DNA from 3 places in the Brevibacillus sp. SAFN-007a genome. Region 3 is predicted to be linked to each of the others. Evidence: riboswitches for the same ligand, from Rfam matches in the RefSeq annotation. Region 3 holds a riboswitch; each other region holds the start of a gene.
The links. Region 3 has a riboswitch for cobalamin ahead of ACTHO6_RS18245 (hypothetical protein). Riboswitches for the same ligand answer to the same signal wherever they lie in the genome.

Region 1 (9,961 bases), on a different contig from region 3:
GCCAAAGGCACGTATTTTGACAAATATCTCGCAAACGACTACCGTCCGCGCACGGAAAAAGGCCAGGAGCTGTTTGCGGGCATGCACATCCCGACGCCGGAGGATTGGGCCGCTCTCAAGCAAAAGGTGCAGGAGCACGGGCTGTATCACGCCTACCGTCTGGCGATTGCCCCGACACAGAGCATTTCTTACATACAGAATGCAACGTCGAGCGTCATGCCGATCGTGGAGCACATCGAGACGCGGACGTACGCGAACTCGACGACCTACTATCCGATGCCGTACTTGTCGCAGGAGAACTATTTTTACTACAAATCTGCCTACGTGATCGACCAGTTCAAGGTGATCGATTTGATTGCGGAGATTCAGGAGCATGTGGACCAAGGCATTTCCACCGTGCTGCACGTCAACAGCAACATCTCGACCAGAGAGCTGGCGCGCTACTACATTTACGCAGCGAAAAAAGGGTTGAAGTCGCTCTACTACACACGCACCAAGCATCTGACGGTAGAAGAGTGCATCAGCTGCGCTGTTTAATGTGAGTGAACGATCCCGGATGGAACAAGTTTTTTCAGAGAAGAGGAGCGCCCTATGAAAGCTGTCAATTGGAACAGGCCGGACGACGATTTTACGATGACGTTTTGGAACCAGAACATTATGCAGTTCTGGACCGATGACGAGATTCCGCTCTCGGATGACAAAATGTCCTGGATGGAGCTGAGCGATGCGGAACGGGATACCTATAAAAAAGTGCTGGGCGGATTGACCTTGCTCGATACGGTGCAGGGCGGTGTCGGGATGCCGAAAATCATGGAGCATGTGGACGGGCTGCAGCGCAAAGCCGTCCTGGCCTTCATGGGCATGATGGAGCAAATCCACGCCAAATCGTACAGCAGCATTTTCACCACGCTCGCGGCTACGGAGGAAATTGATGAAATTTTTGCCTGGGTGGAGCAGAGTCCGCATCTGCAAAAGAAAGCGGCGCTGATCGCCAAGCGCTACCAGGAGATCGAGACGCCAAAAGATTTGTACATGGCCATGGTCGCCTCCGTTTTCCTGGAAAGCTACCTGTTTTACAGCGGCTTTTTCTACCCGCTCTTTTTGGCCGGGCAGGGCAAGATGACGAGCAGCGGCGAGATTATCGACCTGATCGTGCGGGACGAGAGCATTCACGGCCTGTACGTCGGCGTACTCGCGCAGGAGGTGTACCATCGCCTCAGCGTCGTAGAGCAGGCAGCGGTCAAAGAAGAGCTGTACGCGCTCTTGCATGAGCTGCACGAAAATGAAGAAGCGTATACCGTCTCCCTGTACACGGAGATCGGGCTGGCCGATGAGGTATTGGCCTACGTGCGCTACAATGCGAACAAGGCGCTGATGAATTTGGGACTGGAGCCGTTCTTCCCGGAGGAGGACGTCAATCCGATCGTCCTGAACGGAATCCGGACGCACACCAAGCAGCACGATTTCTTCTCGAAAAAAGGAAATGGCTACGTCCGCACGATCAACGTCGAGCCGCTGACTGATGACGATTTTCGTTTCGATGAAACCAGGTAAACGATCGTTTCAAAAGGCTGCTGTCTAGCGACGGCAGTCTTTTTTGCTCTGCGGAAAATTTTTCGGTAAATATTATTTTACTGAAAAAAACGAAAGAATTCTTCATTTTGAAATACCTTTTCCCTCTTATTTATGTTATATATAAATGATGTGTCGGCTCTTTTCGTTGCTAACGGGTCAAAGAGAGAGAGGTTTCGGCGGGAACGGCCAAACGCAACGGCGAGAGTCCCAGGTCATGAAGTCATGTGCTTGTCCGACTGATTTATCTGACAATAGATCCAAGGATATCCAGTTTAGCTGGAACTTGGACAAGCCCGTAGACTTCGTGAATTTTTTCACTAATCTGAGGGTTGTTGAAATAACCCTTTGTTTTTCATCACAGGAGGTTTTTGTCATGCAGCAAAAAGTTTCGTATTCGTTTATCCTCATCATCGGGTTCATGCTGTTTGCGCTGTTTTTCGGCGCAGGCAATCTGATTTTTCCCCCGATGCTGGGGCAAATGGCGGGAACCAATGTCTGGGAAGCCAACGCAGGCTTTCTCGTGACAGGGGTCGGGCTGCCGCTTTTGGCTATTACAGCGTTGGTGTATTCAGGCAAAGACGATTTGCGTTCGCTTGCCAGCCGTGTTCATCCGCTGTTCGGCCTCGTTTTCACGATTTTGCTTTACCTGGCGATCGGGCCGTTTTTCGCGATCCCGCGTTCCGGGAATGTTTCGTTTGAGATCGGGATCAAGCCGTTTCTATCGGAACAGGCCGGTCCTGTGCCGCTGATGGTCTTCACCGTTTTGTTCTTTACGCTCGCTTGCCTGTTGTCGCTCAATCCTGGAAAAATTATCAATGTAGTCGGAAAAGTCTTGACACCGATGAAGCTGACTTTTATCGGGATTATCGTCCTGACGGCGATGGTGAACCCGATTGGCGAGTTGCAAGCGCCGGTGGGGGATTACCAGACCAAGGCGTTTTTCAAAGGCTTCCAGGACGGGTATTTGACCTTGGACGCTCTCGGCGCGTTTGTGTTTGGGATCATCGTCGTCAATGCGATCAAGGGAAAAGGAGTTACGGCCAAAAAGGAAATTTTGCTGACGTGCGCCAAAGCAACGCTGATTGCAGGCGTACTCCTGGCGTTTTTCTACACGGTGCTTTCCTACATGGGCGCGTCCAGTGTGGCCAAGCTGGGTCATCTGGAAAACGGCGCGCAAATTTTGGCCAAAGTGTCGAATTATTATTTCGGTTCTTACGGCGGTCTGCTGCTCGGTCTGATGATTACGGCGGCGTGCCTGACGACCAGCGTCGGACTGATTACGGCGTGCTCGTCGTATTTCCACACCTTGTTTCCGCGTATTTCCCATAAGCAGTTTGCCGTGATTCTGGCTATTTTCAGTACCCTTGTCGCCAATATCGGATTGACCACGCTCATCAAGGTGTCCGTTCCGATCTTGACCACGATGTACCCGATCGCCATTTCGCTGATCTTTTTGACGTTTTTGCATCAAGGGTTCGGCGGGCGGCCAGAGGTGTATCAAGGCAGCCTGCTCGCTACGTTTTTCGTCAGCCTGTTTGACGGGCTGAATGCTGCCGGGGTTCAGCTCGCGGTGATTAACGATCTCTTTACACGTTACTTGCCGATGTACACGATCGGGCTGGGATGGCTGCTTCCCGCGCTGGTCGGTGGCGTTGGCGGCTACATCGTTTACCTGATCCGCAAGCCTTCGCTGCGTGCGCGGGAGCTTCGCCTGACCAAGCAATAGGGAGGGCGAAGCGCGTTGCGCGGAAGCAGCCTGAACTTTAGCATCATTTTGGGAAATGGAAATAGTTTAGCATGACAAAAACTGGTTTACGTGGTACTGTATGAAGAAAGGTGTGTCCCGCATGTGTTTGGGACACATGCTCTTTCTCTGACAATTTCATAGGAGTGGGAACAGGTTCCTTGGCGATGAAAATCGGCGCAAGGATGAAAAGGGAAGTCGGTGAGAATCCGACACGGTCCCGCCACTGTATGAGGGGAGTTTGCCCAACTTTTGGCCACTGGTCGAGACAGACTGGGAAGGCGTTGGGCAAATCATGATCCTCAAGTCAGGAGACCTGCCTGTTTCGACAACACTGCTTAACCTACGGGAGATAGGGAGGTGTTAGGATGCTGTGATTTCCATGCTTATTTGGCATTTCTAACGTTCTTTCTGATCGTTGGAGATGCCTTTTTTTCTTGGGCAGAATCGAAAAATGATCGCAAAGGATGGAGAGGAAGCAGATGAAAAGCAGCAATTTGGGCTATCCGCGCATCGGCAAGGATCGCGAGTGGAAAAAGGCGCTGGAGTCTTTTTGGGCAGGAAAGCTGGATGAGACGACCTTCCTTACGCACATGGAGCACATTCGCAAGCAGCATCTGGTCCAACAGCAAAAAAAGGGGATTGAGCAGATTCCGGTCAACGACTTTACGTTCTACGATCACATGCTCGATATGGCGGTCATGTTCGGTTTGATTCCGAAACGGTTCCCGTATGCGGGTGGCCCCGTGCCGCTGGCTACGTATTTTGCCATGGCGCGCGGCAACAAGGAAGCGGTCGCCTGCGAAATGACGAAGTGGTTCAATACGAACTACCACTACATCGTCCCCGAGTTCGGCGAGCGAGCGCCTGTCCTGACGGAAAACAGACCGCTGCAAGCGTACCTGGAGGCGAGGGATCAGCTGGGAATCGCGGGCAAGCCTGTCATTGTCGGTCCGTATACGTTTGTCAAGCTGTCCAAAGGCTATGCCAAAGACGAATTTGCGCGTGTCGTCGACCAGATCGTGCCGCTGTACCTGGACGTCCTGCGAGAGCTGGAGTTGCACGGCGTGGAGTGGGTCCAGATGGATGAGCCGGCGTTTGTTCTCGACGTCACCGCCGATGACAAAGCTATCATTCGCCGGGTATACGAGCAGTTCAGCCAGGCGCTGCCGCATCTCAAACTGATGGTCCAGACGTACTTTGAAGCGGTGGATTGGTACGAGGAGCTGATTGCCCTGCCTGTTCACGGCTTGGGCCTGGATTTCGTTCACGGGAAAAAGACAAACCTCGCGAACCTGACGACGCACGGTTTCCCGCAGGACAAGGTGCTTGGCGCGGGTGTCATCGACGGGCGCAACATTTGGCGTTCGGCGCTGGAGGAAAAGTGGGAGCTGGTCAAAGCGTTGAGCGAAGTGGTAGCGCCAGACCGGATATGGGTTCAGCCGTCCAGCAGCTTGCTGCACGTTCCTGTCACGGTAGAGGACGAAACCGATTTGCCCGAGGAAGTGCGCGTCGCATTGGCGTTTGCCGATGAGAAGTTGGCGGAAGTGCGCTTGTTAGTCCAAGGTTTCCAATATGGAAAGTATGTGATCTCGAAGGAAATCGCCCAGAACGAAATAGACTTGCTGCGCTTGGCCCAATCTCCGGCACGGAACCGCCCGGAAGTGCAAGAGGCGAGAAAAGAGCTGAAATCGACAGCGGCCAAACGGACAGTGCCGTTTCATAAGCGTCGCGAGCTTCAACAGGCGACGTGGAAGCTTCCGCTGCTGCCCACGACGACCATCGGCAGCTTTCCGCAGACGACAGAGGTTCGCCAGGCCAGACAGCAGTTCAAAAAAGGAAAGGCGACCGTCGAACAGTACGATGCGTTCATTCAGGAGCAAATCCGCGAGTGGATCGCCATTCAGGAACAGATCGGCCTGGATGTGCTGGTGCACGGCGAGTTCGAGCGGACAGACATGGTGGAATATTTCGGCGAAAAGCTCGACGGCTTCGTGTTCACCAAAAACGGCTGGGTGCAGTCGTACGGCTCCCGTTGCGTCAAGCCGCCTGTCATCTACGGCGACGTGCAGTTCGTCTCCCCGATGACGGTCAAGGAGAGCGTGTATGCCCAGTCGTTGACGGAGAAACCAGTAAAAGGGATGTTGACTGGTCCTGTTACGATTTTGAACTGGTCGTTCGTGCGCGACGACGTTCCCCGCCAGGAAGTGTGCGAGCAGATTGCGTTGGCGCTGCGCAAAGAAGTCGAGGCCCTGGAAGCAGCGGGCATTCGCATGATCCAGGTGGATGAGCCGGCACTGCGGGAAGGCTTGCCGCTCAAGCAGGCAGACAGAGCCGCGTATCTGGACTGGGCGGTCCAGTCGTTCCGGGTCGCCACCTCGACTGTCGAGCCGACCACGCAAATTCATACGCATATGTGCTATTGCGAATTCCATGACTTCATTGATGTCATCAGCGAACTGGATGCCGACGTCATCTCGATCGAAACCTCCCGCAGCCACGGCGAGCTGGTCTCTGTATTCGAGACAAGCACGTACGACAAAGGAATCGGCCTCGGCGTCTACGATATCCACAGCCCGCGCGTTCCCTCTGTGGCCGAGATCGAGGAGATGGTGTCCCGCGGTGTGCAAGTCTTGCCGCCAGGACAATTTTGGATCAATCCGGATTGCGGGCTGAAGACGCGGGGAAGAGAGGAGACCATCGCATCGCTGAAAAACATGGTGCAAGCGACACACGCGGTGCGAAACCGCTTGACACAAAAAGCATGAGCGAGGAGCGAGAGGAAGGAGCAGCACAGATGGCAACAGAAGCACAGATCGTCACAGAAGCACGGCCTGTCGGACAGTCGCGAACCTTTTTGACGGACCTCGTGTTCCCGCCGGATACGAACCATCACCATACGATCTTTGGCGGCAAGGTCATGGCGTACGTCGACAAGATCGCCTGCATCGCGGCGATGCGCCATTGCCGCAAGCCGGTCGTCACTGCGTCCAGCGATTCGTTCGATTTTCTGGCCCCGATCAAGACAGGGGAAGCGATCAATCTCGAAGGGTACGTCACCTGGACGCACAACACGTCGATGGAAGTGTTCGTGAAGGTGGAGTCGGAAAATCTGTTGACAGGCGAGAAACGCATGACAGCAAGAGCGTACCTGACGATGATTGCCCTCGACGAGCAGGGAAAGCCGACGCTGGTGCCCGCCGTCATCCCGGAGACCGAGGAGGAACGTATCCAGCATGAACAGGCAAAGCATCGCTACGCGCTGAGGAAGCAGCGGAAGGCGGAGTTGTAGCCATCCGGGCAAGAAACAGCCGAAAGCAACAGAGCCATGGCAAAAGCCCTCACCGCAGGTTGAGGGCTTTTTTGCTGGGAGAGGCACGTAGGCGTGGCACGAGAACCGTCCCGCTTCCTCGCGCAGCTCTCTACCGTCTCCGAAAAGAAAAGCTTTCTCCTGCGCGTTTGGAGTGTTAAAATTTTCTGAAAAGGGGGTAGAAGGTCATGTATCATTTGAATGAAAATTTGCGACAAAGCGCACAAACTTTCCCGGACCGTCCCGCCTACATCTTTTCGGGAGAGACAGCCACGTACCGGGAGCTGGATCAGCAAGTGGATAAGCTGGCCTCCGGCTTGGCCAAGCTCGGGATCGGAAAAGGAGACGCTGTGGCGCTCATCATGGACAATCGGCCGCAGTTTGTAAGCGCTTACTATGCGATTTTGCGGACAGGCGCTGCCGTCGTCCCGATGAATCCGATCTACACGCCGAGAGAGATCAGCTTTATCCTCGCCAACAGCCAGGCAAAAGCCGTGATCGCCCTCGCTGCGCTCGAACCTGTCCTCACCCCCCTGAAGGAACAACTGGAGCATGTGAACCATCTCATCTACACAGAGGCGACAGGCAACGGACTGACGCTGGAGCAGGTGGCACAAGCGGGGGATGGCAGCTTTGTCGAGCCAGAGCGACACGAAGACGATCTCGCTGTGATTCTCTACACGTCCGGCACGACTGGACAGCCGAAGGGCGCGATGCTCTCTCACCGCAACATGGCTTCCAATGCGGAGGCGATGGGCATTTTGTTCGAGCTGCTCCCCGAGGATCGGGTGGTGGCCGTGCTGCCGATGTTCCACGTGTTTTGCATGACGGTCTGCCTGAATGGCCCCATTCGCTACGGGGCATCCATGATTATCATTCCGCGCTTCCATCCGGTAGAAGTAGTCCAAACGATCCGCGAGCAAAAAGCGACCTGCTTTGCGGGCGTGCCGACGATGTACAACTACATGCTCCAACTGCCGAATGCGACGAAGGAAGATTTCGCTTCCGTCCGTATCTGCTGCTCGGGCGGCGCTTCCATGCCCGTCGAGCTTTTGCACAAGTTCGAAGCCAAGTACGAAGTGATGATTTTGGAAGGCTACGGTCTGTCCGAGGCCGCTCCGGCGACCGCCTTCAATCCGCTGCGCGGGACGCGGAAGCCTGGCTCGGTCGGAGTGAACATCCCCCATGTCGTGAACAAGGTCGTCGATCCGGAGGGCAACGAGCTGCCGCGTGGCGAAGTCGGCGAGCTGGTGGTGCAAGGTCCGAATGTCATGCTCGGTTATTTGGGACTGCCGGAGGATACGGCCGCCACGCTCAAAAACGGTTGGCTGCATACCGGCGACATGGCATGGATGGACGAGGAAGGGTATGTGTACATCGTAGACCGCAAAAAAGACATGATTCTCGTCGACGGCTACAACGTCTACCCGCGCGAGGTGGAGGAGGTCCTCTACCAGCATCCGGCGATTATCGAGGCGGCGGTGATCGGGGTGCCGGATGAAGTGCACGGCGAAGCAGTCAAAGCGTTTGTCGCGCTCAAGGAAGTAGCGGTGTCCCAGGAAGACATCGTCGCGTTCTGCCAGGATAAATTGGCGAAGTACAAAGTGCCGCGCCTGGTCGAAATCGTGCCGGAGCTGCCGAAAAACAGCACGGGCAAAATTTTGCGCCGCAGCTTGCGCAAGTGACCTGCGCTTGGGCGCATGTGGTGGTTTTATCTGATTGTGGTAGGTAGAAGGAAAAGAGCAGACCCGCACGTGAAGTGTACTCCTTAAGGTAGACATTGGAAAAACCCCCGCGGTTTACCGATGAACTTAGGGGGTGCATTTTTTATGGTAGCTAATGGCCAAAAGTATATGAGTTATCCGGAAACATGGAAAGGAAATCTATACGTTTACACCTTGAGGAAAAATGGATGTATGTGAATTTTTTTGAAAATAAGGAGGTATACATGAACAAAATCATGTCAAGAATCATCGCAATCTATTCACTCATTTGGCTAACAGTTCTAGTTATCATTTTTGTCACGCTAGAAGAAATAACGTTATACTACACAGCGGTATACACGTTTCTTATCGGGCTAATCGTCTTAATAGGGTTCATTGCTTTAAAAAAAATACTCCATATTCACTCCGCCCATAATCAAAAACAAGAAGCTTTATGGGGCATCATTTTTGCGGTTTTATTTTTTGCGCTCATTGTTTTTGTCATCGCTATTACCGTATTGTATTAGAGCGTGTATGCAAACTTTCAAAAAAGCCAGGTTGAATTGCTGCCGTGATGCAGATCATGGATGAAGGAATGAAGGTCTCCCCTGTTGCGAAGGCTTTAGGCATTCTTCCCATTGACAAGGCATTCCCGACATGCCTAGCATGAAGAATCAAGAAAAAAGAAGGGAAGGCGCCAGATGCAAGAAATCGACACCGCCACGCTCCACCGCCTCTGCCAACAAAACAAGCCCTTCGCCTTGTTCATCTACACCCCCATGTGCGGCACGTGCAAGCTGGCGGAGCGGATGCTGCACGTCACCAGGGAAGCGCTCCCGGGGCAGCTTCCGCTGTACCAGCTCAACATCAACACGGCCGCAGCCCTCGCAGAGCGACTGCAAATCACGAGCGTCCCGGCCCTGTTCCTGTTTCGCGGGGAGCAGGTTACAGGCAGGCATTATGCGCTGCGCTCCGTCGCTTATTTGTACGACGTGCTGAAAACACTCGTGTAGACAAACACCTATCCCCTTCGCGCTGAATACAAGAAGAGAGACACCTATTGCGAAGGGGGAGACGCATGCAAATCCATGTCGTGGAAGAAGGACAGACGTTGACCGGAATCGCCGCAGCCTATGGGACGACGGCAGCGGCAATCGCGGAAGCGAATGAGCTGCCCGATCCGGGCAAACTTGTCGTGGGACAGGCGATGGTGATTCCGATTGTCGGCAGCTACTACTGGGTCAGGCAGGGAGACACGCTGTATACGATCGGGCAGCGGTACCAGATCAGCGCAGCCGAGCTGGCCCGCGTCAACAACATATCCCAGTACCGTCCGCTGCAAATCGGGCAGCGCTTGTACATCCCGCCCCGCCCGCGCCGAGCGGCGGATTTCAATGCGTACGCCGAGCCGCGTCGGACGGTATCGGCCGCCCTGGAAGCGGATGTGCGCACAGCGGCCCCGCATCTGACGTACCTGGCGCCGTTCAGCTTTCGGATCAGGCGGGACGGTACGCTGGCCCGGCCGCCATTGAACGATTTTCCCGCCATTGCAAGAGAAAACCAGGTTGTGCTGATGCTCGTCGTCACCAACCTGGAAAACGACCAGTTCAGCACGGAGCTGGGCGGGTT
Region 2 (9,961 bases), on a different contig from region 3:
GTCCCAAAAACTTCGTGTGCAGATACGCCAAAGCGCGAAGCGAATTCGGCCAGATCGACGCCTTCTCGCAATCGCAGCCCCAGAATCATCTGTTCCTCCATCGCATCTTCCTTCGGCACGGCAAACTGCTCGACACGCGGCAGCCCTTCCTTGCATTTTTGCATGTAAAGCAGAAGCGGACCCGCGTTGACGTGTCTTTGCCCGCACACGTAGCCGTGAGCACCTGCCCCCACCCCATAGTATTCACGATTGAGCCAATAGGTTTTATTATGTTTGCTCGCAAAGCCCGGTTTTGCAAAATTGCTGATTTCGTACTGCGGGTAGCCGTGTCGCTCCATCTCCTCGATCAGCACCATGTACATTTCAAGCTCGGTCTCTTCCGAAGGGAGCGGCAGCTGGTCTTTTTGGTAGAGCGTGTGGAAGAGCGTATTTTCCTCCACCTTGAGGCTGTACGCGGAGAAGTGTGTCGTCCCCAGCTCGAAAGCCTTGCGCAGCGTCTCGCGAAAAATCTCCATCGTCTGGTCCGGCAGGCCGAACATCAGGTCGATGCTGATATTCGTGAACCCTACTTGCTTCGCGTTCTCGATGCTGCGGTACACGTCGTCCCGATCGTGAATCCGTCCCAGCCGCTTCAAGAGGGCATTGTCAAACGACTGCACGCCGAAGCTGAGCCGATTGACGCCAAGCTCGCGCATAATCCGCAGCTTTTCCACATCGGTCGTCCCCGGATTGGCTTCCATCGTCACTTCGATATCCTCCGACCAGTACGGGCCGAGGTGGGTCTGTACGCTCTGCAAAAACGCCCGCATCTGCGCGTGGTCGAGAAAAGTAGGCGTCCCTCCGCCAACGAAGATCGTCTTGACCTCCTGAACGGGCTGCTCGCGAAACGTCAGCTCCATCTCCTTGTTCAAGGCGTCCAGATAATCCCAGATCAACTGTGGGTTGTTGGTCACAAACGAGTTGAAATCACAGTAGTAGCATTTATTCGTACAAAAGGGAATGTGGATGTAAACCGATTGCGGCGTCATAGCTCTTCCCCTCCTTTGGATGTGGAATCAGGGTGAAACACCCGGTCGCGCCAGGCTGCGCGCTTGTCGACGAATGGAAAAGACCTGACACGAGGTCAGGCCTACTTCTTATCATCCATGCGCAGAACAGCCATAAACGCTTCTTGCGGCACCTCGACGGAACCGACGGACTTCATGCGCTTCTTTCCTTCTTTTTGCTTTTCGAGCAGCTTGCGTTTCCGCGAAATGTCCCCGCCGTAGCACTTGGCGAGAACGTTTTTGCGCAGGGCGCTGATCGTTTCGCGGGCCACGACCTTGTGTCCGATGGCCGCTTGAATCGGCACCTCGAACTGCTGCCGCGGAATCAGCTCTTTCAGCTTTTCGCAAATGACTTTGCCGCGCGCATAAGCCGTATCCTTGTGCACGATAAACGACAGGGCGTCGACCATCTCACCGTTCAGGAGAATATCCATCTTCACCAGCTTGGACGGCTTGTAGCCCGCCATTTCGTAGTCGAAGGAGGCATATCCGCGCGTACCCGACTTCAGCATGTCGAAGAAGTCGTAGACGATCTCGGAGAGCGGCATGTCGTATTTGAGCTGCACGCGGTTTTCGCCCATGTACTGCATGTCGAGGAACTCCCCGCGTTTGCCCTGGCAAAGCTGCATGACGTCGCCCACGTACTCTTTTGGCACCATGATGGTCGCCAGTACGTACGGCTCCTCGATCATTTCGATTTTTTGCGCTTCCGGCATCTTCGACGGGTTGTCGATCTCGATGACTTCCCCATTTGTCCGGGTAATCCGGTAAATAACGCTCGGAGCCGTCGTAATCAGGTTGATGTTGAATTCACGCTCGATGCGTTCCTGAATGATCTCCATGTGCAAAAGTCCCAGGAAGCCGCAACGGAAACCAAAGCCGAGCGCTTGCGAGGTCTCCGGCTCGAATTGCAGCGACGCGTCGTTGAGTTGCAACTTTTCGAGTGCTTCGCGCAGGTCGTTGTACTCGTTCGTCTCGATCGGGTACAGGCCGCAGAATACCATCGGATTGATCTTGCGGTAGCCTGGCAACGGCTCGGCAGCAGGGCGTGCCGCATCGGTAATCGTATCCCCGACGCGCGTGTCGCCTACTGTTTTGATCGAAGCCGCCACGTAGCCTACGTCGCCGACGGTCAGCTCTTCCACTGGTGTCTGGCGCGGCGTAGAGGTCCCGATTTCCGTTACCTCGAACGTCTTGCCTGTCGCCATCATCTTGATTTTCATGCCTTTTCGAAGCGTACCGTTCACGACGCGGATCGAAGCGATAACCCCTCTGTACGCGTCAAAGTACGAGTCGAAAATCAAAGCTTGCAGCGGCGCGTCCGGATCTCCCTCTGGAGCCGGCACCTTTTGGACAACCGCCTCCAGCACTTCCTTGATCCCGATGCCCGCTTTGGCAGAAGTCAGTACGGCTTCGCTGGCGTCCAGCCCGATGACATCCTCGACTTCTTGCTTCACGCGCTCAGGCTCCGCGCTCGGCAGGTCGATCTTGTTGATGACCGGAATGATCTCCAGGTTGCTGTCCAGCGCCAAATAGACGTTGGCAAGCGTCTGGGCTTCGATCCCCTGCGCAGCGTCCACGACGAGAATCGCCCCTTCACAGGCAGCCAGACTGCGGGAAACCTCGTACGTAAAGTCTACGTGTCCAGGCGTGTCAATCAGGTGGAGAATGTACTCCTCTCCGTCCTCTGCTTTATAGTTCAAACGCACGGCATTCAGTTTGATCGTGATGCCGCGCTCTTTTTCCAGCTCCATCGTATCCAGAAACTGGGCTTCCATCTCACGTGCAGTCAATGCGCCGGTCAACTCCAGAATCCGGTCTGCCAGCGTCGACTTTCCATGGTCAATGTGGGCGATGATGGAAAAATTTCGAATCCTTTTTTGTCTTTCACGGCGATCCATGTGTTGTTCGTTCCCTCCCACGCGAATCCATCCAAACATCCAGATTGCGCTCGAAAAAATACACTAACGGTAATTATAACAAACGCGTGATAGAAAGAGCAACCAAAGAGAATACGGCGTTTGTCACGTTTTTCGTCAGCGGCAAAGGATTCGGGCACTAGGATGACCGCGATCGGGTCGGCTCGTCTGCGGATATTTTTTGGGCCATGATCGTCCAGCGCGTCGCCGCCCCTGGAGCGCCGGGCGGTTCCGCAAACGGATAGCCGCCGTGCTGCCAGCGATCCGGCTCGTACTCTCCCGTTTGTGCTGGCGGCTGGCTGTGGTGACAGACGACGTTTTCCCTGCTTTGCACGACCTTGTAGCCCGAAGATTCCAGGAGCAACTCCAGCTCCCCCGGCAAAAGCAGCGCCAGCTCACGCTCCACTCGGTAGCGCGGCTGCTCCACCTGCTCCACAAACGTCTCATAGGTCAGCGTATAGCGGAATTTTTGCTCGGCAATGAGCGTTTCTCCCTCGACTTTTTGGTACACCATCCGGTCCGGGAACACAAACTTGCGCTGCATGAGCGACCATGTGCGGTTCACAGGCGGCAGGAGCAAGTCAATCGCCACGATTCCGCCTTCTGTCAAATGCCGGGTAACGACCGAAAGCAACTGCCGCTGCTCCTCTCTACAGGTCGCCTGCTGAAAAATGCCTTCGGGCAGCAGCACATGGGTAAAGCGGGAAGCTAGCTGCAGCTCCTGTACATTTTGCTCGATCAGCTCAAGCAGCTCCTCGTTGTCCTTGAGCATGCGCCGCTTCTTTTTCGTCGCGATCTCCAGCATGTCAGGACTGTTGTCCACGCCGCAGACGGACAAGCCGCAGCGCGCCAGCTCAATGGCAATGCGCCCGGTGCCTACGCCAAGCTCCAGCACGGACACCGGGGCTTGCGCTGCTTCTTGCAGCAGCCAGTCGCGGTAAAACGCGATGCCCGCTTTTCCGGCAAACTGGTCGTAATAGGTGGCTTCCAATCCGGAGTATGTGGCCTCCGGAAGGCGCACATGCCGCCCTTCCCCTTGCATCCCACAGGTCGTACAGACCGAGCCTGCCAAATGCGAAAAAGGCACCCTTGGCGGGACGCCGTTTTTCGTATCGCCAATCCATTCGTCATAGCGGAACTTGCATACGCGGCAACTGTACACGCTCATTGTGCTTTGACCTCCTGTCGCGATGGTTGGATGCGAACGGCTTCCGAAAAGAAATACACGTGTTTTTTCCCCGTGATCGGATGGGTGACCACCTCTGTCTCTACCCCGAAAACGTCGCGAATCAACGCGGGTTCAAGCACTTCTTCCGGCGTGCCGGAAGCAACCAGTTCCCCGTCGCGCATGACGTACAGCCGATCGCAGTACATGGCGGCGATATTCAGATCATGCAGCGAGGAAAACACGGTAATCCCGAGCGTCTTGACCAGATCCATCACCTGTAGCTGGTACCGGACGTCCAGATGGTTGGTCGGCTCGTCCAGGACGAGAAACCCGGCTTGCTGGACCAGCGCTCTTGCAATCAGCACGCGTTGCTTTTCTCCGCCAGACAAGGAAAAAAAGCTGCGCGAGGCGTACGCCTGCATGCCGACCCGCGCCAGCGCCTCCTCACAGATGCGGCTGTCCGCCGGGGTATCGGTTTGAAACAGCCGTTTATGGGGAGAGCGCCCCATCATGACGATTTCCATGACGGTAAAATCAAACTCGATGGACGACTCCTGGCGCACGACCGCCATGCGCTGCGCATTTTGCCGGGCGGTAAGCTGGTACACGTCCGCCCCGTCCAGGGAAATAAATCCGCTGCGTGGCGCAAGCGCCCGGTAAATGCTTTTGAGCAGGGTGGACTTTCCGCTGCCATTCGGCCCGATCAGCCCCACAAATTCGCCGGAGCGAACCGTCAGGCTCACGTCGCGCAAAATCGTTTTTTTCTCCAGCTCGATCGAAATGTTCTCCACATGCAGATTCATCGCCCGCTACCTCCGAAAGAATATGAGCTGCGCATCATCAGCCAAAGAAAGAACGGACCGCCGCACAGCGCCGTGATAATCCCGATTGGCAGCTCTTCCGGCGCAAACGCAAGCCGGGCGATCACGTCCGCCCAAATCAGGAAAATGGCCCCGAGCAAGGCGCTGACAGGAAGGACGCGCCGATGGTCCGAGCCGACGATGACGCGTACGATATGCGGCATCATCAAGCCGACAAAGCCGATGGAACCGCTGATCGAGACGATGACGCCCGTCAAAAGCGCGGTCATGATGAGCAGCAGCTTGCGAAATCGCACCGTGTTGACGCCCAGCGTCCCCGCCGCTTCTTCGCCCATCAGCATCGCATTGAGCGAACGGTATTGCGTCAACAGGACAAGCAGACAGATGACGACAATCAACGTCGGGATGGTCAAATACTCCCACTTCCCTCCGGCCAGACTGCCGCTCATCCAGAACAGGACAGAGCGGATGCCGTGCTCGTTGGGCGCAGAAAAAATAATCAGGCTGGTGATCGCAGACAGGATGGCGGATATCGCGATGCCGGCCATGAGCAGACGCACCGTCGAGTTTTGCCCGCCGATGCGGGACAAGGTAAAAATAAGCAGGATCGAGACGAGCGATCCGGTGAACGCACCGAAGGAAAGCGCGAATTGTCCGTACATGCTGAATGCTCCGAACAAAATGACCAGCGTCGCTCCGGCCGATGCGCCCGAGGAGACTCCCAATATGTACGGATCTGCGAGGGAGTTGCGAACCAGAGACTGGATCGCCACCCCTACAACAGACAGGCCGGCCCCGACGACAGCCCCCAGCAGGACGCGGGGAAACCGAATGTCCCAGATAATGGTCTGTTCTCCTTTTGACCAATCCACTTCCACCCATTGATGAACCAGCGGGAGATTCGCCAAGGCAATTTTCCATACCGTCGCTGGTTTGATTTCCACCGAGCCGAGTGTCACCGCAAACGTAATCGAGACGACAAGCCCGATCAGCAGGGCAACGATGATGAAGGGCATCTTGATCTTGTGCAGGGCCGTTCCCTCCTTCTCTTAGCAGCCGCTTCTTAATTGGAATGTATCCGGGTACAGACCTTCCGCGAGAATTTTCAGCGCGATGGGGGCGCGGACCCCTTCGGACGCTGCGGACAACGGCAGCACGATCAGACGCTTGTTCTGGATCGCTGGCACGTCAGCCAGTTCCTTTTTGGACAACAGGAAGTTTTGTTTTTGCTCGATGGTTTTGTCGCCGTAGTCGACCACGACGATGACGTCCGGCTTGCGGTTCACGACTTCTTCCCAGCTGACGGTCGCCCAGCCTTTTTGAATGTCGTCGAACACGTTTTTGCCGCCTGCCGCGTGAATCAGGGCCGTCATGTAGTTGTTGGCAGCGGTCAACGGCTGGTCTTCTCCGCTGTCGTACACGAATACGTTCAGCGGCTTGTCCACCTTGCCGATTTTGCTTACGGTTTGCTCGATTTCCGCTTTCATTTTGCCAATCAGTTCGTTCGCTCTGTCTTCTACACGGAAAATGCGGCCGATGTTTCGAATATCCGCGAACACGTCGTCAATCGTCGGACCCGGCTTGTTCGAGGACTCTTGCAGGTACGATTTGATCCCCATTTTTTCCAGATCCTCCATCGAGCCGACGCCTTTGTCGCCAAATGCGCTTTTCCAGCCTGCGTAAACGAAATCAGGGTTTGCGGCCAAAAGCACCTCTTTGGTCGGATACTTGTCGGACAGGACAGGCACCTTGTCGTAATCGGCTTTCAGCTCAGGCAAAATGTGGTCGTCCAGGTACGCGGTTCCGACCATTTTGTCAGCCAGACCCAGCGCGAGCATGACTTCGGTTACGTGCTGGTTCATCGTGACAGCGCGTTTGGGCGCTTCCGGGTACGTCATCTCGATTCCGTTGGTCACAATCGTGACGGGCTTGTTGTCAGCAGCAGGCTGGGCCGTTTGCTCCGAGCCAGCATTCGCCCCCGTGGATTCGGTCGCAGCAGGTGCTGTAGAGCCACATGCGGACAAAAGCAGCAGGATCGCTGTCAGCGCAGCCATCCCGAAAGCGTGGAAAGCTTTTTTTCTCATACGGATTGCACTCATCTGGTAACCCCTCTTCTTTTGTTGTTGGCATGCTGAAAATGAAGCGTTATGTAAATCGTAATGAATACGAATTACAACTTTACTATACAGAGAGCCTGCTTGTTTGGCAACTCGACAGCTGCATCACCCCTTTCCCAGCCTCGACTGCCACGGGGGTGTTCATAGAAAAAAGCACCCCCCAGTTTTCCAATCGGGAGGTGCTCGACATACGCAGGCATACCTATAGAATCAGCGCTGCTACAGCGCCTGTTCCTGGTCTGCTTCCACATCTGTCCCATCCTCGTGGGTCGATTGCACATCATCTCATGGCAGGTCTCCTGGCTTACGAATCATCGTCCCCAGCCGCCTTCCCATTTTTCGTCGCGCGAAAAACAGTGGCTTTTTGGCCGGACACTCCTCGTTACAGTGGCGGGACCGCGCCGGATTTTCACCGGACTTCCCTTTTAAGCTGGCGGAACCAAGCGATTCCGGGCAGCACCATCAGATTGCTATCCAATTGTCATCGGGAAAAACTTATCCGATCACCGTCAGTGTCTTCGGGAACTGGCTCAGCACGTCCACGCCCGTTTCGGTGACCACCACATCGTCCTCGATGCGCACGCCGCCTACTCCCGGCACGTACACCCCCGGTTCAATCGTGAAGACCATGCCTGGGCGCAGCGTTTCCTGGTTTTGCCCATGTACGGACGGATATTCGTGCACGTCCATTCCGAGGCCGTGCCCCAGACGGTGAATGAAATAGTCGCCGTAGCCTTTTGCAGTAATAACGTCGCGCGCGGTCTGGTCGAGATGGGCAAACGTCACCCCTGGACGCACCTCGGCAATCGCCGCCTCGTTCGCTGCCAGCACCGTTTCGTATATGTCGCGCAGTTGCTCGCTGATCTGGCCGACCGCAAACGTACGGGTAATATCGGAAACGTAGCCGTCCGCTGCTACCCCGATGTCAAACAGGAGCAAATCGCCTTCCTGCACCTTGCGCGAACCAGGTGTTCCGTGCGGCAAGGCCGACTTTTCCCCCGCCAAAACCATCGTGGAAAAAGACGGGCCGTCCGCTCCCAGACGCTTCATCTGGTATTCCAGCTCCGCGACGATTTCCTGTTCGGTCTGGCCGATTCGGAATGTTTTCAGCGTCTCGCGGAGTGTATCTTCAATCAATTGTACCGCCTTTTTTATACGGGCCACTTCATCCGGCGTTTTCATCAGGCGCATTTCGCGGAGCGGCTCTTCCACATCCACGTAGCTCTCTGCACAGACAACTTGTCCGATCGCCTCGTAACGCTCTACGGTCATGTGGCTTTTTTCGATACCCAGCTTCTTCAGGTTCGCTGGCAATACGCGCTTGAGCAGCTCGTACGGATTCTCAATATCCGTATGTGTGTGAATCGTCTGAACAGTCGAAGCCGCTTGTGCCGCTTCGCGGTCAAGGGCGGGAACGATCAGGGATGGGTCGCCCTGGGCCGGAACAATCAGCCCCATAAACCGTTCGTGCGGATCGGTAAAAAAGCCGGTCAAATAGGAAACGTGCTTGGGAGAGGTGATGACTGCCGCGTCGAGCTGTTGCTTGGTCAAAAAATTGTGCAGTTTCGAAATGCGCTCCAAATACACCTGCGTCACCTTCGCTTTCGACAAGATTCTTCCTCGAGAATACCATTTCTTTCCCCAAAAAAGAAGAGCGGGACGGAACAAAAAAAGAGGCAAACGGACTGCCTTCCCCGTTTGCCCGTTTTGCCCCTGTGATCGCACGCTAGTTTTTCATCCGCGGGTCAAGCGCATCCCGCATCCCGTCTCCGATCAGGTTAAAGCCGAGAACGGTCAGCATGATCGACAGCCCCGGAAAAATGACCGTCCACGGCGCCTTCTGAATGTACTGGCGGGAATCGGAGAGCATTTTGCCCCACTCCGGCTCCGGCGCTTGGGCACCGAGGCCCAGGAAGCCGAGCGCTGCCGCTTCAATAATCGCGGTGGCAATCCCCATCGTGCCTGTCACGATGATCGGCGCCAGGCTGTTTGGCAAGATGTGCTGCATGAGAATGCGCGAATCCTTCATCCCGATGGCGCGCGCCGCCATGACGAACTCCTCTTCCTTCAGGCTGAGTACGCGCGAACGCACGAGACGCCCAAAGGTCGGGATATTGATGATGGCAATGGCCAGCAGCGCATTTTGCAGGGAAGGCCCCAAGATGGCGACGATCGCAATCGCCAATAGAATGCTCGGAAACGCCAGCATAATATCAAACACGCGAGAGATGACGGTATCGATCCATCTGCCGTAAAAGCCCGCCAACAGACCCAAAATCGTGCCAGCCACGACGGAGCCGATCACCGAGAAGGTCCCGACCCACAAGGAGATGCGTGCGCCGTAAACGACGCGGCTGAACACATCCCGCCCGTTGTAATCCGTCCCAAACCAATGCTCCTCGGACGGCGGCTTGTTTTTCATCACCAGTTCTCCCTCATCGTACGGGTACGGAGCAATCACTGGCGCAAAGACGGCTACTGTCACAAAAAACAGAATGATCGCCAGCCCCGCCATCGCGAGCTTGTTTTTGCGCAACGCTCTCCAAGCTTCCCGCCAAGGAGAGACAACTTCTTCCTCTTTTACTCTCAGGGATACTGTCTGTACTTGTGTCTCTGCCATGTCTCATCGTCCCTCCCCTAGCGGTATTTAATGCGCGGATCGATATAAGCGTACAGAAGGTCGACCAGAAGATTAATCAAGACAAAAATCGTAGCGATCACCAAGATACCGGATTGAATCACCGGATAGTCCCGGTTGCCAATCGCCGTGAAAATGTAGCGGCCGACGCCCGGCCAGCCAAAAATCGTTTCGGTCAGCACCGCTCCGCCCAAAAGCAAGCCGGTTTGCAGGCCGATCACCGTGAGAACGGGAATCATTGCATTTTTCAGC
Region 3 (9,961 bases):
TTTTTCACGAAAAACTATGGCGATGGCAAACATTATCATCAATACGATTATTGCGAAACTAGTCCATTGCGCAGCCGTCCAGTCGAGCAAATACCTAGGTGTGTCTCCTCTTAAAAATTCAAGAGCAAATCTGCCTAATGCGTACAGGGATTGGTACGTAACAAAGAGAATGCCTTTCGGAAGTTTTTTTGTTTTCATTGCGATCAAGATACCAAAAATAATAAAATCCCATTGTCCTTCCCAAATTTCAGCCGGCCACAACGGTTGCGATCCGTAGCGTTCATAGGCAATCGTCCCTTCCGGATAGACGATTCCAAAATTACTCCCGGTCGGCGATCCAAATGCATCGCCATTCAAAAAACAAGCAATCCGCCCTATTCCTTGTCCAAAGACAACTGCAGGGGCCAACGTATCAACAAAGTCCCAAAAGGACAACTTATGTCGCCACGTATAATAAATCGCGGAAGCAATACCGCCGATAATCGCTCCCTGTATAGATAAACCACCGTTCCAAATTGCGATTATCTCCAGCGGGTGAGTCGAATAATACGCCCATTGAAAAAACAGAACCTCCCACAATCTTGCCCCGATTAAAGCAGAAATGACCGCTGTAACTGCAAACGGGGATATATGATCACGATATACGGTATCTCTGGCCAGATATCGCGCGATCCCGACAGCTAAGAGGATGGCTAGGACGACCACGAGTCCGTAGGAACGGACTGGATAATCGCCAAGATAAAACAGAACGACTTTCATGTTATATCCTTCCCTTCTTTTTTATACGTGTTGAATATAATGCTTAAAGCGGCAACTACAATGAAGAAAAGCTGCTGAAGAGACAGACCGAGAAAATATGGTGTTGTATACTGGAAGAATGTCAACGTCATCTGAAACAAACTAAAGTACAACAGAAATGAACCAAATGATACAGACTTTCCTCTTCTTTTCGCCCATATCATCAACAGTCCACTAGCAATTCCAAAAATGAGTTGATACAGACCTAATGGATGATATCGGTACGAAGATTGATCAACTGCTATTCCCCAGGGCATTTCAGTCACCGTTCCGACACTTCGGTTCAGAAGGAAAAACACCACAAATCCACTTAATAGTCCGAATGGCAATACTTCCGTTATTTTTTCTGCCGGTATGCTGTCTTTTCGAATTTTGTAGGTTATAAACCATACTCCTGCAGCAACACCTAGGTATAATCCTAGATCCGTACCGGTGGAAAGCAAAAAACTAAATAGGTTCAAGGTTTCGTCCAACAGCAACGTAGGCTGTAAAACGAGTGGGGATAGCTTCCAAATGGCTAAAACAATTAAACCGCTTTTGAATAGAGCGTCTGTTATGGGTTCTCGAGACGGTTCCCCTTTTAACAGCCTCGATATCACGAAATAAGCGACCAATCCGGAAAAGGTCATGGAAAGCCATTCGACATTTGTGAGCTGATGTAATAAACGAATCATCATGTTACCGAACCAACTCTTTCATGTATTGTTCAAACGATCCAGGATCCGTTGCACCAATGATTTTTTGTGTGATGATGCCATTTGTGTTAATAAAGTATGTGGTCGGAATGGAAATCACCTGATACAGATTTGCTATCTTACCCGTTTCATCCAGCAGAATAGGAAACGAGAGTCCAAATTCTTTTACAAACGCTTTTGCAGATTCAACATCATCATTGGCTGTAAGATTAATCGCGTAGAAATCCAAACGATCTTTGTACTTCTCGTATAACTCTTTTAAGTATGGCACCTCTTCCCGGCAGGGACCACACCAGGACGCCCAGAAGTTCAGAATAACCGGCTTATCGCGTTTCCCGGCAACTTGGTAGGTTTGGTTATCCAGTGACGACAGTGAAAAATGAGGAGCTGTAAATCCTATCTTGGGAATCTGGTCAGGTGAACCGTTTTTTGTCTGGTTATTGTTGTAGATGGCAATTACCGCCAACATGATAATAAACAGAATCGCAATACTTTTTTTCATAAATGCTCCCCCTTTTTACGTCTTGACCAGAATATCAAGAAGACAAGGCTTCCCAATATCAGCGATACGGCCAAACGGGATTTGTTTTCCGAGAGAAATACGATATCATGCCCAACAAACGTCTCGAAAACCAAGGAAGGAATTTTCCCGATCAATGTAGCCAACAGAAAATCCAAAAGAGATATCCTTGTCAGAGAGGCACCGAAGTTGACAAATCCGGACGGCAAAAGGGGGTTAACCCGCAGTAGGACTATGCCTGCCATTTGCTTTAGCCGGGAAGCTTGGTTGACTCTTTGTACCCAATTGCTTTCCGACCATTTCCTCAGTTTTCTTGACTTACCTACTCCCCAACGATAGAGCTGGAATGCCAGTACTGCTCCCGTCACTTCACCCACCAAAGAAACGAGAAAACCTCCCATCAGACCAAATACGATTGCATTTGCTCCCGATAAAAAAATGGAAGGCAGCACTCCCGTTATACTGATGACCACATTGAGCAGTATACTGCCTGCAATAGCGATCACTCCCCAGGACCGTAACCATTCCGCGATCGCTTCTACGTTTGTAATCCAATCCACAGTGACCTCCTAACCCGTCTATCCGTTTCTTGTAAGGTAAGTATAGAATCAAAATATGTAGGAATTATGGAGCGCCGGAAAGAAAAAGATGGTCACGAATCATCCGTGCCATCCTAGTTGTCATGGGTTCCGTTTTCTTACCCACATCAACATCAATATTCCTGCTACTACAAACACGAGTATGAACAAATACACGGGCATCCAATTGTTTTCCGGATCTTTAGCCTTTAACGGGGTTGTGAATTCAGCCTCATATTTTTGATCGGTTGGATTTACTTGCCTTTGTTCAGAGTGACCGCGGATGGCTTTTATTTTTACGATCCATTCTCCGGCAGTAGGCAATGCGACTACACCCTTATACTCGCCATTCTGTTCATGAATAAGAGTAGCCTCAATCTTTTCTTGGCCTTTCGTGAAAACTGCTGTAACTTGTGCGTCGGTAACTGCTGTGGCACTTTCGAGTTCTCCCATCTCACCATTCTTTACCTTTGCCTCTACGACACCAACATAAAATACGGTATCCGTTTGTGCGATTATTGGTCCATCATACGAGATACCGGTTATATACCACCCGTTTTCAACATCTGCCTTCACGCCTGGGATGGTAATCGTCCATACAAATAAAAAAACGATACAAATCAAAATAGCCTTTATTCTCAACTCGGTACTTCCTCCTTCTTATGTCTTACTTACTTCAGAAAGCCGTCGGGATCTACGGCCTGCTCATTTTTGTAAACGGTAAAATGGAGATGGTTCCCTGTAGAACGCCCAGTAGAACCAACCTCGGCAATTTTCTCACCACGTTTTACCGTTTGCCCGACTTTTACCATAATGCCTCCTTCGCGGATGTGAGCATACAACGTGGTGATTTCTTCATTATGTTTGATAGCAATTACGTTTCCGTAACCGCGCAAATAACTGGCGACAGTTACAACGCCGTCTTCGGCGGCATAGATATCGGTCCCTTTGGGAGCAGCCATATCAAGACCATTATGCCCTGACGACTTCCCGGTAATCGGATCTTTTCTTAAACCAAAGGAAGACGTCAAACGGTAACTGCTTGGTGGCAACGGGAGAAAAAGTTGACCTCCAGAATAAGTACTAGAGTATACGTTCTTATTCTTTTGTCTTGTTTCCGCGATCTTTTTGGATTCAGCGGTGATCAATTGCAGCAAGTTTTGTTCTTCCTCTTCCCTTATGTCAGAGAGTTTTGCCTGCTGTTCTTTCAATGCTGCTTTTACCAACATACTCTTTTTGTACTGTTGATCAAGAGAGATCTTCAGATTCTCAGATTCTTCCACCAACGACTCAATTACCGACAACGAAGCTCTTATTTTTTCTTCCTGTTGCCGGAGAAGCGCTTTGTCTTTTTGGTGAGCCTCCAATATTGTTGTGTCTTGTTCAACAATCATTTGGATTATCTTCCAACGAAGGAGAAAATCACTAAAACTCTTCGAACCAAAAATTACATCCAAATAGGTTGTCGATCCCTGCTCATACATGGCTTTGACTCTTGCCCGCAGTACCGACTCCCGTTTTGCAATCCGTTTGGAAACTTGATCCAGTTCCTTATGTATCTGCACCATCTGTTGTTTTGTCAGTGCTATTCTATTTTCCAAACGGTCTATTTTGGTTTGGAGCTCGTTTCTTCTTAGGTCAATCACCATCAGCTCATCGTCCAATTGTTTGCTTTGTTTTTGTATCGTCTGAATTTGTGAATCAATGTTTTTCATAGATTGGACTTTCTTCCGCTTTTGAGCGCGAATTTCATCAAGTTGCTTTTGAATCTTGGAAACGGACTCTTGTTGTGCTAAGCCTTCTGAGTACGGAATCAAGCTCCATGAAATGAAGAATGCTAGTGCAGCAATAAATGCCCTTGTTTTCATGTGTAACTCCTAATGTTATTAAAGAGTTAATAGAACAAGAACAGTTTACGAAAAAGATGTGTAGAAAATATGGAGGTATTTCGGGGAATGCTGATTAGTTTAAATAGATTCTACTGGTCGAAAGTTTAAGGAGGTTAAGAAAACAAACAAAACCCTTGGTCTCCCTACTACAAGACCAAGGGTTTGTGAAATTACACTTTGCAACTGACCTGTAACGACGAGGAGGAGGATGTCTGGTTTGAATCCATTTGCTCTTCTATTGACTTGCAGATGATTAGTGCTTGTTGTACATGTTCCTCTAGAACAACGGGAGAATCTGCTTGTACAGCAATGTCTCCTGCTGCACGAATAAGTCCTCCCAGTTCTCGAAGACGGGTCGTCAGTTTATCTGGATAACCGGACATCTCCTTCGCTTTATTTATCACAGCTTCGACTGCTTCACGGGTGAAATGCGGGATTTTTCCGTCCCTGCGTACTTCCTGTGCTACAAACAGAGTCAATTTATAGCGATTTTCTTCGGTATCATCCATGGTTGTCTTCATGTAGATTTCGTACCCGTATCCGCGGATCCTTGACCGTAAAGCAGGATGAATTTTGTCAACGTCCGACAGATTACCAGCCAGAACCATCAGGAAGTCACACGGTACAGGTTCTGTTCGAATCATTGTTCCGCTTGACCCCGGCGAAAGCCCTGTGATGCTCAGTTTCTTTTCCTGAAAAGCGGTAAGCAGGGACTGCTGGGATTCCAGCGAGAGAGTGGAGACTTCATCAATAAAAAGTACGCCATTGTGTGCCAAATGGATTGCACCGGGTTCAACCAAGTGATGTGGCATCGCCTCTAATCCTCCGGATTGATAAGGGTCATGACGTACATCTCCGAGTAAGGCCCCAGCGTGGAGTCCTGTCGCATCAATGAACGGAGCTCGTGATGTGTTTCGATGGTTTACTAGGAATTTTGGCAATTGACTTGTGGATTTGGCTTTTATGGTTTTCCCGAACCAATAGAACAATGGGATTGCAAACAGTCCACCCATGATGTAAATGGGATTATCTCGGGTAACGGAGTAAAATACAGAAACAAACAGAGACACAGTACAGGCAAACCCTACAATCCAACGAAGAGTTAAGACACTGGTGTAAACATCCTTTTCCCGTTGCTTAATAATTCTCTCCGCTTCACCTGCCGGGAGTCTTCTTACTCGTGGAACATTTCTCTCCTCTTCGTTCAACTCCACAATGATATCTTCCAACGAAGAAGCGGGAAGTAATTCAGACATGGCCTTCGCCAGCATGCTTTTTCCTGTGCCTGGCTCGCCAATAAGAAGTACCGAACGTTTTTGTCGAGCGGCCAATTTGATAATGTCTACGGCCCGCTCTTGTCCAATGACTTGATCGATTAACCTGGAGGGCACAGGAAGCTCTTCCGTAGTGACATAATGTTTTGTCAACACAACAGGTTTGTCGTTCTTTCCCAACAGAGGGGCGATGTGTGTCTTGACGATTGTGTTTACTTTTGCCGATGAATCAGATTGGAGATGAGAGTACACAGACAGAAGCCGCTCCCGTACAAACGGAATTTCCCAAAGCTTGATAAAAGTCAGGGCGGCCGTTTGACGTACCTTGTCGGAAGGATGAGAGAAAGCTTTTTCCCAGAAGGACCATACTTCGTCAAAGCTAACGGCTGATGCTGCCACAATACCCTTTGCAGCCCCTTCTCGGACATACAAATTGTCATCATCCGCCAGAGTAAACCAGATTTCCGCTGCCTTCTTTCCACCAGCTTGCAAAAATCTATAGAGTTCCCTTCCGGCTATGTAGCGAAGCACCCAGCGTGAATCCTTACTGAATTGTATCAAGATGACAAACAACCTCTCTGGATCCCTCTCCCATAAGCGAATGAACATTGAAATCGTTTGTTCAAGCAATCTAACTTGTCGCCTATGAGCAAACCTGTGCATGGCCATTGAAAAAAGCTGTACAATGACGGTGTTCAATGGTTCTACCACCTTAATGGCATGGAATAAACATCAGAGCATGTCGTAATTCATGAAGGGAATCGTGTACGGGAGCATAACCAGAGAACAGGGTGGTATATAGGACAATTCCGGCGAGAAAAAGAACTGCGGCTAACTGGGCCGGCAAAGAAAGGAACATGTTTTTCACGTTGTATTTTTTTGCATGTTCGAACTTATGCGACATCAGGGTACTCTCCCTTCCATTTTCGATTTGTTTTTCCCCATCGTGTAACACTTACCCCCACAACCATTCCAAAAGCGATAACTGACAGTAGAAACACCATGGTTTTGACTTTAAAAGCAAAAGGAGGATGAAACCCCTCTACCTCTACGGTTACTTTCTTCTCTGCAAGAATAGATTTTGTGGCTGGATCGACAAGCGAAATGGTTACCTCATGTTCTGCTCCATCAAAGAATTGCATAGCAAATTTATATGATCCATCGGGGGAACTGCTTTTCATTGACATGATTTCGGCTTTGTCCTCCAATCGGATCGCATGGAACTGAACTTCATACGGGCCTCTTTCTTGACCTGACGTTTCGAGTTTCCCTTCAAAATAGGCCAGTTCCCCGACCCGAGCATGATGGTCGCCACCCCCTTGATCGGATCCATGTGCAAAAACAGTGGAGCTTGTCATTGACATAAGCAGTACACTAACTAGGAGTACAACCCTAAACCGCATGGACACGTTTCCTCCCTCTCGATAAGACATAGCCGACAACAAAGCCAAAAGCAACCAATATCGCAATAAAAATAACAGCATTTTTTACTTCTTCCGGATTCTCATTGATGGTAATGACAAGCTCGTGAGTTCCTGCAGCTTTTCCTTCACCATCCACTACGTCTACTTTTAGATGATAATCGCCCCGAATGGGAAACATGTACTGAAAGGTTGCCTTCCCGTTTTCTATCGGCAAAGTCGCGTCAATTAAATCCGTTCCTTCCACAATGGGAAAATCCGTTGGCGAAAAGAATTTGCGTTCAGGACTACGAAGGAAGATATGAGCAGTACCGTTCTGGATATTGGCAAACATAAGTTCTACCTCTGCGGTATCCAAATCTGGGCGTACGTCTCCCCCTTGTTCATTCTGTACGTTTGCGATTATCGATTCTCCGGCTGTTACAGGTGAGTTCGAAAACATCAAAGCGAAAATGATAGCGATGATTCCTAGAAAAGTCACCTTCGTCATGTCTTTCTACTCCTTTTCTTATGATGGCGAACCCGAACAAAAAAGCACTTTCTACAAATGTGCAGAAAGTGCCTATAGACGCGACAAAACAAGCGTCATCTATACACACCTCCCTATCCTCGTAGGTACTGTTGTGATCAAGAAAAAAGGTAGGTCTCCTGGCTCATGGATCAAACGCACGTAGCTGAATAACTACATTCAGCTTGCTTAAGCCTTCCCGTTAGGACACAGTGACCTAAGCGTGCTCTCCAATAACAGTGGCGGGACCGCGACGGATTTGCACCGTTCTTCCCTTTTAAGAAACGCTGCAGCGTTTCACCTTTTTTCCACTATATTCAATTGTCAAACAAGCTATGTACATTATAGTCCATTATAGGTTACTTGTATAATACAAATCATAAAACGATCATCGTTCCACTGTGATCGTCTTTTCCGTAGCATCACTATTACCCCAACTTAAAATGGTTATCGGAAATAAACACAAAGAATATGACAGTACAAACTCCAGCGGCTCCTAATAACATGATTCAGGTTCGTGTATACTGTTGAAACAGTCGAACAACTCCTAAACTGGCAAGCGAACCGGTAGTCAAAAGGTAGGCAACACCAATCCAAAACTGTTCCCAAGTTAAGTTAGACAAATCTACAATCCCCAAAGCAACACACCTTCCCTGTCTCACTTTAATCAAACGTGCTTTTTAACACATGATTACTATATCAGGACTCCATCCTAATTGACTATCGGAAATCTGATTCGACACGAAACTTTCAAGTCTCGATTCGTATAGAAAGCCATCGCCCCTGTCCGGTAATCGTTTCAAATAAAAAGAGGATAGCAGTAATCAAAATATTTTCCTTATAAAACCATAATTTCTAAGTATTGACAAATATATTTCCAGTATTTTGTTATAATTTTGTAAATTTGTATATGTTGGGAGGTAGAAACAATGATCAAAGAAGCAGTAATCAAAAAAGCTTTTTCATTGCTTGGCATCATGACTCTAACTTTTAGTGTATTATTGGGAGGCGGAATCGAAAAAGGTTATGCAGTTGAAACAAAAAAGGGGAAGGATTCTGAAAACTGCAAGAGTGTCGATGAGTTTTTAGCATCTGATGCGTACGAGGCTAAGGTGTTTAAAGACAAAGGGTATAAAGAGTTTGTTATTAAAAATCCGGAAGAGTTTGTTAAAAAAGCAGGATTAAAAAAAACTGACCCTAAACTCAAGGCCAAAAGTGTGATAATTAGAGTACCTCTCGAAGAAAGTAATGACGAAAAAGTCTACCAATACAACAAAGACAGTCGTGATGGCAAAAACAATCGTGAAGGCGAAGTTACCACACAGGACTTAGATCTAAAACCGGATTATGTGACTGTGACAGATACTTCGTATGCGTGCGGCGTTGAAGAAATTCAAAGAGTAAGCGGTTCCAAAGGTACCTTAACTTTGACAGTTTCAGAAAAGGTTGCGGCTACCTTCAGTGCAAACGTTTCGGTCAGTGCAGAAATTGTTTCTGCTGGAGTAGGGTTTAACGTTACAAGTGAATATACTGTAACAGATTCTAATACGGTAGACACGAACGGAAGATTTACAGAGCTGGTTGCTTATCCGTATTATAGAATCAAGTACTTTGACGTATATGATGAGGCGACCTTCGGATCAGATAACTATCTTGGTAGTGGTGAAGCATGGAAACCGATTGGTGTTTGCTTCGCTGTTTTCGATTAAAAAAGGGGAATTCCCCCTTTTTTGTTTTATGTAAAAATTTATGTTATGCTAATTAGACATGAATAACTAGAAAGGATTCCCTACTTAATGTGATTAAAGGGTGGGATTAGATCACATGGCAAAAAAAATTGTGGGTATAGGGTTTTGTTTAATATCCGCTTTGTTATTTTCAACTCGATATATTTGTGCGGCAATTTACAGTATCAGCTCTGCAAATACTCCTAGCTCATTTGGTTCCACAGAATTCAATAAGTGGCTCGATTATATTGGAAACACACCATTAATCCTTAGCATTCTGGCATTAGCCCTTGGCATAGGTTACTTAGTTTGGTCAGAAAAGGATGAATAGCCAAAGCTGTAACGTGGTAACGGCCATCGTTACAAACACGTGTGGGCGTGGAAACTAGGGGTCTGTCAATGATTTTGTGTAAACTCCAATAGTCGTTAGGTTCAGCGGAGATATGGTTAAACTCGCTCTGGAAACTGAATGGACAACTGAAACAGAACGACAGCCCAGAATCTTCCAAAGATGAATCCTTATTTGAGTCCAATACCACCAATTATTTCAC

Region 1: another riboswitch for cobalamin. It lies ahead of metE (5-methyltetrahydropteroyltriglutamate--homocysteine S-methyltransferase); the one in region 3 lies ahead of ACTHO6_RS18245 (hypothetical protein).
Region 2: another riboswitch for cobalamin. It lies ahead of ACTHO6_RS01185 (ABC transporter substrate-binding protein); the one in region 3 lies ahead of ACTHO6_RS18245 (hypothetical protein).

Annotation. Positions count from the first base shown of each region.
Region 1 is NZ_JBQCKK010000008.1:28,618-38,578, forward strand. Features, by position in the region: gene nrdE (class 1b ribonucleoside-diphosphate reductase subunit alpha) at 1-537, shown strand, start outside; gene nrdF (class 1b ribonucleoside-diphosphate reductase subunit beta) at 592-1,554, shown strand; gene brnQ (branched-chain amino acid transport system II carrier protein) at 1,949-3,301, shown strand; cobalamin riboswitch at 3,457-3,657, shown strand; gene metE (5-methyltetrahydropteroyltriglutamate--homocysteine S-methyltransferase) at 3,802-6,087, shown strand; gene ACTHO6_RS11200 (acyl-CoA thioesterase) at 6,117-6,611, shown strand; gene ACTHO6_RS11205 (long-chain-fatty-acid--CoA ligase) at 6,818-8,314, shown strand; gene ACTHO6_RS11210 (hypothetical protein) at 8,578-8,859, shown strand; gene ACTHO6_RS11215 (thioredoxin family protein) at 9,034-9,345, shown strand; gene ACTHO6_RS11220 (LysM peptidoglycan-binding domain-containing protein) at 9,411-9,961, shown strand, end outside.
Region 2 is NZ_JBQCKK010000001.1:236,301-246,261, reverse strand. Features, by position in the region: gene hemW (radical SAM family heme chaperone HemW) at 1-1,028, opposite strand, end outside; gene lepA (translation elongation factor 4) at 1,130-2,947, opposite strand; gene ACTHO6_RS01200 (methyltransferase domain-containing protein) at 3,105-4,133, opposite strand; gene ACTHO6_RS01195 (heme ABC transporter ATP-binding protein) at 4,130-4,936, opposite strand; gene ACTHO6_RS01190 (FecCD family ABC transporter permease) at 4,933-5,970, opposite strand; gene ACTHO6_RS01185 (ABC transporter substrate-binding protein) at 6,004-7,053, opposite strand; cobalamin riboswitch at 7,344-7,550, opposite strand; gene ACTHO6_RS01180 (M24 family metallopeptidase) at 7,567-8,658, opposite strand; gene ACTHO6_RS01175 (ABC transporter permease) at 8,798-9,691, opposite strand; gene ACTHO6_RS01170 (ABC transporter permease) at 9,709-9,961, opposite strand, start outside.
Region 3 is NZ_JBQCKK010000022.1:407-10,367, reverse strand. Features, by position in the region: gene lgt (prolipoprotein diacylglyceryl transferase) at 1-759, opposite strand, end outside; gene ACTHO6_RS18285 (prolipoprotein diacylglyceryl transferase family protein) at 756-1,475, opposite strand; gene ACTHO6_RS18280 (TlpA family protein disulfide reductase) at 1,477-1,995, opposite strand; gene ACTHO6_RS18275 (TVP38/TMEM64 family protein) at 1,992-2,573, opposite strand; gene ACTHO6_RS18270 (FixH family protein) at 2,694-3,233, opposite strand; gene ACTHO6_RS18265 (murein hydrolase activator EnvC family protein) at 3,263-4,459, opposite strand; gene ACTHO6_RS18260 (ATP-binding protein) at 4,651-6,453, opposite strand; gene ACTHO6_RS18255 (CbtB domain-containing protein) at 6,467-6,613, opposite strand; gene ACTHO6_RS18250 (hypothetical protein) at 6,648-7,118, opposite strand; gene ACTHO6_RS18245 (hypothetical protein) at 7,147-7,665, opposite strand; cobalamin riboswitch at 7,797-8,003, opposite strand; gene ACTHO6_RS18240 (hypothetical protein) at 8,613-9,392, shown strand; gene ACTHO6_RS18235 (hypothetical protein) at 9,508-9,741, shown strand.